2 regions of the Brevibacillus sp. 1238 genome follow, and region 2 is predicted to be linked to the other one. Evidence: a T-box and tRNA genes for the amino acid it is inferred to sense, from the RefSeq annotation. Region 2 holds a T-box; the other holds one or more tRNA genes.
The links. A T-box is a leader RNA that pairs with one kind of tRNA and senses whether it is charged. The one in region 2 lies ahead of M2298_RS03290 (valine--tRNA ligase), so its partner is inferred to be a tRNA-Val.
Positions count from the first base shown of each region.

Region 1 (3,405 bases), on a different contig from region 2:
CAACGCCAAGTCGCTCGGTCAGCGGCTGACACTGATCCGGGCCGCCTCCGCGCTCGCAGTCGTCCTTCTGGCTGGCAGCTCCGTAGCGGCGGCGGGACCGATCGCCTTCGTCGGACTCATCGTGCCGCATCTGTGCCGATACGCGGTAGGCAGCGATCACCGCTGGCTGCTTCCTTACAGCGCCTTGACCGGAGCGATTTTGCTGGTAGCGGCTGACCTCGCCTCGCGCTTCGTCCTTATGCCGAAAGAAGTCCCGGTCGGCGTGGCGACGGCGCTGATCGGCGTTCCGTTCCTGATCTTCGTGGCGAGAAGGAGGAAGTCATGAAGAGACGTCCGACATGGAAAAATGCGACGATCGTAAGCTCGCTTGCCGTTGCGGCTTTGATCCTCGCCGTCTTCTGTCTGTCGCTCGGCAGTGTGTCCATTCCGATTCGGGACGTGGTCCTGTCGCTTGTCGGCATGAACGGCGAAGGAAGCGATCTGATTATTACACAGTTTCGTTTGCCACGCATCGTAGCGGCGCTCCTGATCGGCGCGGCATTGGCTGTTTCCGGCAGCCTGCTGCAAGGAGTGATCCGCAATCCGCTCGCTTCTCCGGACCTGCTCGGCGTTACGGGCGGCGCTTCGGTAGCGGTGGTCGCTTTTATGACCGCCTTTACCAGCTACAGTATTCATTACGTGCCGATCATCGCGATCGCAGGGGCATTCGCCGCTGCTTCGGTCAACTACTCGTTCGCCTGGAAAAAGGGAGTCACTCCGTCCCGGCTCGTGCTAATCGGTATCGGCATCTCGACGGCGATGAGCGCCTTGACGATGTTTTTGCTGCTGAGCGGCCCCGCCTATCTCGCAGCCCAGGTGCTGAACTGGATGACGGGCAGCTTGTACGGGACGAACTGGAGCTATATCAAGGCCATCTGGCCGTGGATCGTCGCTTTGATCCCGCTGTCGCTCTTGTATGCGAAAGAGCTGGACATTCAGGCGCTCGGCGAAGAAACAGCGATCGGTCTCGGCAGCAGACTTCAGATGAGCCGAATGGCCGCGATGCTACTCAGCGTCGCCCTCGCCGGGGTAGCGGTCGGCATCGCCGGAACGATCTCCTTCATCGGCCTGCTTGCCCCGCATATGGCGAGAAAGCTCGTCGGCAATCGCTACGGAATCGTCATCCCGACGGCAGCGCTCATCGGCGCAATCGTGCTGCTGCTTGCCGATCTGGCGGGACGAATGCTGTTTTTGCCGCTCGATATTCCTGCGGGCGTATTTACCGCCGGAGTGGGCGCTCCGTTTTTCCTGTATCTCTTGTTCAGGCGCAAACGGCCAGGGTCATAATCGGCAAAAGCGAAAAGGAGTCGGAGGCTGGTCCCCGGCTCCTTTTTCTGTATGGATGGGATTTTTGTTTTGCATGGCCAAATGCTTGTACATGATTTGGAAATAGCAAAAAGGCTCCTGTTCTGCCAGAAACAGCAGAACAAGAACCTTTCATTGATAAAGCGATGCGGTCGAGAGGACTTGAACCTCCACGGTGTTGCCACCACTAGAACCTGAATCTAGCGCGTCTGCCAATTCCGCCACGACCGCGTATGAAAATGGTGGAGGCTGACGGGATCGAACCGCCGACCCTCTGCTTGTAAGGCAGATGCTCTCCCAGCTGAGCTAAGCCTCCACAATACCCCGACTTTCGCCGGGGCCCCAACCAGTTGTTGGGCTTCTAAGTGACCCGTAGGGGATTCGAACCCCTGTATGACAGCGTGAAAGGCTGCTGTGTTAAACCGCTTCACCAACGGGCCAAGATGGCGGATGGAGTGGGATTTGAACCCACGAGACGGGTCGACCCCGCCTACACGATTTCCAATCGTGCTCCTTCGGCCGCTCGGACATCCATCCATCTGTATCACTTGCCGAGCTGTACAGCTCAGGCAAGAATTAATCTATCATATCTAGCAAACGATTACAAGATATATTTTAAAATTTGTGGGAATTGCCTAAAGCAAGTTTCTCCCTCCGCCAATATGCTACCAGTAATCATCTATGTTGCGGAGTGATGACAGGTGGGCAGAAGACGACGGCGGGCAAGACGTATCCCTTGTTTGTACGGAAATTGGTGCGGGCCAGGCTGCTCTGGACCAGGCGCCCCTATCGACGATATCGACCGTTGCTGCAAAAAACATGACTACTGCTACCAGAAGCGCGGCTACTTTTCGTGCAGCTGCGATCAGGAGCTGCTGCGCTGTTTGCAGGACAAGATCGATATGAGCACGGAAAAAGGCAGGATGGCTGCGATGATTTCCGCCTATTTTTCCCGATCGAAGTGTATTCCTGACGACATGAAGTAGCCTTTTTACGAATTGTCATTCTTATCATTCTTTATACAAAAAACGGTAACTACTTGGACATAATTCCGCCATATTTCCCGTGATTTTCCTTGGCTTTTTTTGGTACTCTATTGAATGTCCAAGGAGGTTACACGCCGTGGAAGTACACATATGCACCGACGCCCGTGCTGCACTGTCGCTTAAAAGAGAAGTGATCTGCCATGGGATTTCCTGCTTTTACGTCCGCAAGTTTGAAAATGATCAAGTAGAATTTGTATTCCTAGCGCTCTCGGAGCACCAAAAGAAGCTCTTATGCTATACGCTGCGAAATTACAGCTACGCCCTAACTTATCTAGCCTAATCATAGCCATACAGTCGCGATCATTTTCGTCCCCTGGAAAACAGGGGATTTTTTCATTCCCAAAAGCACATGCCCAAGCGGTGAGACGGGAAGAAGCTGCTCTTCCCGCCCCACCCAAGGCAACTTGCTGCCAAAATCCGGCTTCTCGGCTTCCGAACAGCGACGAGTCTGCTTTCGGTTCTTACAGCTTATGCTGTTCGATCTTGCCCAGCCGATGGATATCGTCGGCCGATACGGAGGACAGCGCATCCAAAAACTGAATCTGGAAGCTGCCCGGACCGTCTGCCGCCGATTTTTCCGCTGCTTTTTGCGCAGCCACACCGTATGCGACGAGCGCAGCAGCCCCCGCCGCCAACGTGTTTTCGGCAACAGCGGCAAAAGCCCCCATGACGGAAGTCAACAGGCAGCCTGTTCCCGTCACTTTGGTCAAGATCGGATGGCCGTTGTCGATGGCGTACACCGTACTGCCATCTGAAATGACATCCACCTTGCCCGTGATCGCCACTACCGTCTCCAGCTTCTCGGCAGCTGCTTTGGCGAGCGAAGCGACATCTCCGCCTGCCTCGCCTGCGTCCACGCCTTTAATCTCCCACGATTCCCCGATGACGTTGGCAATCTCCGCCGCATTTCCGCGAACCAGGGCGATATCTAGCTCGCGCACGATTTTTTGTGCCGTTTCGGTTCGATACGGGGTTGCTCCTGCGCCTACCGGATCGAACAAGACCGGAACGTGGT
Region 1 is NZ_JARXWC010000003.1:19,708-23,112, reverse strand. It holds gene M2298_RS07645 (FecCD family ABC transporter permease) at 1-325, shown strand, start outside; gene M2298_RS07640 (FecCD family ABC transporter permease) at 322-1,326, shown strand; tRNA gene M2298_RS07635 (tRNA-Leu) at 1,492-1,575, opposite strand; tRNA gene M2298_RS07630 (tRNA-Val) at 1,585-1,660, opposite strand; tRNA gene M2298_RS07625 (tRNA-Glu) at 1,711-1,784, opposite strand; tRNA gene M2298_RS07620 (tRNA-Ser) at 1,789-1,881, opposite strand; gene M2298_RS07615 (phospholipase A2 family protein) at 2,046-2,330, shown strand; gene thiM (hydroxyethylthiazole kinase) at 2,852-3,405, opposite strand, start outside.
Region 1: it encodes a tRNA-Val, which carries the amino acid that the T-box ahead of M2298_RS03290 (valine--tRNA ligase) is inferred to sense. The anticodon was not compared.

Region 2 (3,405 bases):
GCAAACCGATGACATATCCGTTTTGATTTTGCAGTTTCAGTCCGGCTCTTCTGCCGGACATAGAGGAAAGGAAACTCCTGTACTGTTGGGAGTACCCGAGCTGAAGCGCCCGTGAATAGGAGGATGAACGGTGATTCTGTGTGAACAGTGTCCGGACAATCCCTCTTGTCGCAACTGTCTTCTGGAGCTCCGTTCTGGCGGGTCCGCTCAAAAAGTGCTGCCGCCGCGCAAGGTAAAAGTGACGGAGCTTGCGACAATGGAAACAAGTCAAGCGCAATTGATAGCAGTCAGCCGGACAGCTATCGGCCTGCTTAGTCCGTCCAAACAATTGCATGGACGCATGGAGGTCGAGCTCGCTTTCGATTTTCGCATTATCGGCAGCGGGCTACAGGGAATCAACGGTGTTCCTTACTATGTCGTTGATATCGAGAAGGTTTTGCGCAAAGAAGAAGTTCTGGAGCGATTGCTTCTGGAAGAATTTCACACCTGGCATTTGCGTGGCGAATTGGACCCTACAGACGTATTAACTAATTGGAAAGATCGCGACGACGAGCGAGGACGGCTGATTAAACAGGAGCTGCAAAAGCTGTCGATCCTGCGGCAAATCGAATCGATCTTCCTCTACCTTTTTGATGACGGAAACATCCGCCCGCTTGGATCGAGTCGGGCAGATCCGGATGTCGAGACACAGATGCAGCGTCTGATCAACGAAGCGGCTGTTCGTGGTGCAGGCGAATCGCTGCGGGAGCAGATCGTCAGCGGCGACGGGAAAAAAGTATTCGAGATGTATGTTTCCGATCTCCCGGACCGTACCTGTGGGATTGCCCTGATCGATGTCACGGCAGCTATCGCGGAAGAACGGATGAGAAAGCGGCGCGAATGGGAGATTTACCGCGATATTTTAGGGGTGGTTACCGCCGGAAAGCTGCTGCTGCTAAGCGACGAAGAGCTGTTTTTTTTGCTGCGGGAGGGCCGGAAATCGCTGGCGATGGACATCAAGGAGCCAGGCGATCTGGCTTTGCTCAGGCGAGCGTTCAAGCGTGCTCTTGAGCCGTTGGGGCTTGTTGCCAACCGATTGCTGCAATTTTTGGTGGCGGTTAACGAAGCGGCTTCGAATACACTCAAGCATGGAAGCGGTGGAACGATTACTTTGTACATAGCAAACGATCTGGGGCTTTGCCGGGTTGTCATTCACGACCAGGGGCAGGGGATTTTGCTGGAGGACTTGCCGCGAGCGACGCTGCAGCAAGGATTTTCGACGCGAAATTCCCTCGGTGCGGGCTTTCATGTCATGCTGCAATACTGCGATCGCATTTATTTGAGCAGCACAGCACAAGGGACCAAGCTTATTTTGGAGAGTGCGTTGCCAAGCTGATGAACATTGGGGAAAATACCAAATGTTTGCAAGTGGAGTGAACCGGGTAACATGAGAGAGAGAAAAGAATCAGGTGTACCGATACCTATTGAGAGGAGTTTGAGCATGGACTACCGAGCAACAGAGACGAACGGACAGGCGACGCTGTTTTTCGCTGGAGAGCTGGACATGGCGGTGGGAGATCGAGTGGGTGAACTGCTCCAGCAATACGGAGGGCGAAACCATTCCGTGACTGTCGATTTTCATGGTGTATCCTTTGTAGATTCTTCCGGTATTGGCAGTCTGTATTTCACAACGAAAGAATTGCTTGCCTCTGGCAAACAGGTAGAGATTGTCAATGTCCGGGAAGAAATTTTGGACATTTTAAGTGTACTGGGCTTTACCGAGGCGCTGGGCATTACGGTCGGAAAAGTAGGCGAAACCGGGTTTGACGCCAAACAGCGTGATTGTATATAATAAGCAAAGGCAATGATCCCACAACTACATATCGTATCAATGATGATCGGGAAGAGTAGGTCAGGAGCCCTTTTACAGAGAGGAGAATCAGTTGCTGGAAGATTCTCTAAGGAGACAATGGACTGAAGGTCGCCCGGGAGTTGTTTTTGGTGAACACGATGTGTCTAGCCGAAAGCGGTTCGCAGCCGTTATCTTGTTTGAGGGAACTTGCGATGGGCAGTTTTGCCTGTCGTCTGTTAACAAAGGTGGTACCGCGAAATGAAATCCTTTCGTCCTTTGGATGAAGGGTTTTTTTATTTTTTCTAGAGGAGGACCTAACTATGTCAAATCAGCCAACAACCGACATCGACCAATTGCTGCCGAAGAACTACGATCCGAAGGCAGCAGAGAGCAAATGGTATCCGTACTGGATCGAAAAGCAGTTTTTCAAGGCGGAACGCGACCCGGCGAAGCGTCCGTTCACGATCGTCATCCCGCCTCCGAACGTAACAGGCAAGCTGCATTTGGGCCACGCGCTTGATACGACGCTTCAAGATATCATCACGCGCGCCAAACGGATGCAAGGGTACAGCACGCTGTTTTTGCCAGGGATGGACCACGCAGGGATCGCCACACAAGCCCGTGTAGAAGCGACTTTGCGCGAAGAAGGAATCTCCCGCCACGACCTCGGCCGTGACAAGTTCATCGAAAAAGTATGGGAATGGAAGCATATTTACGCTTCGCACATTCGCGAACAGTGGGAAAAGCTCGGTCTTGCCCTGGATTACTCCCGCGAGCGTTTCACGATGGATGAAGGCTTGTCCAAAGCGGTGCGCGAAGTATTCGTCCGCCTGTACGAAAAAGGGCTGATCTACCGCGGCAACCGCATCATCAACTGGGACCCGGCTGCCCGTACGGCTCTGTCCGATATCGAAGTTATTTACAAAGAAGTAAAAGGCGCGCTTCACCACATGCGTTATCCGCTGGCTGACGGTACTGGCTACATCGAAGTAGCGACCACTCGTCCGGAAACGATGCTCGGTGATACGGCAGTCGCTGTCCATCCGGAAGACGAGCGCTACAAGCATTTGATCGGAAAAATGGTCATTTTGCCGATTGTCGGCCGGGAAATCCCGATCGTAGCAGACACGTATGTCGATCCCGAGTTCGGTTCCGGCGCGGTAAAAATCACGCCTGCGCACGATCCGAACGACTTTGAACTGGGACTTCGCCATCAGTTGCCGCAAATCGTCGTCATGGACGAAACCGGAACGATGAACGAACAGGCAGGCATTTACAAAGGTCTGGACCGTTTTGCGTGCCGCAAGCAAATCATTAAAGATTTGACAGAGCAAGGCGTAATGTTCAAGGTAGAGGAGCACATTCACCAGGTAGGTCACAGTGAGCGCAGCGATGCTGTCGTGGAACCGTACCTGTCTACCCAGTGGTTTGTAAAAATGCAGCCATTGGCTGACCTGGCGCTTGCCAACTCCAACAGCGAAGAAAGCGTCAAGTTCGTTCCGGAGCGCTTCAAAACGAACTACTTGCGCTGGATCGAAAACATCCGCGACTGGTGCATTTCCCGCCAGCTCTGG
Region 2 is NZ_JARXWC010000001.1:732,997-736,401, forward strand. It holds gene M2298_RS03275 (PP2C family protein-serine/threonine phosphatase) at 1-115, shown strand, start outside; gene M2298_RS03280 (ATP-binding protein) at 131-1,375, shown strand; gene M2298_RS03285 (STAS domain-containing protein) at 1,481-1,831, shown strand; T-box leader at 1,865-2,111, shown strand; gene M2298_RS03290 (valine--tRNA ligase) at 2,152-3,405, shown strand, end outside.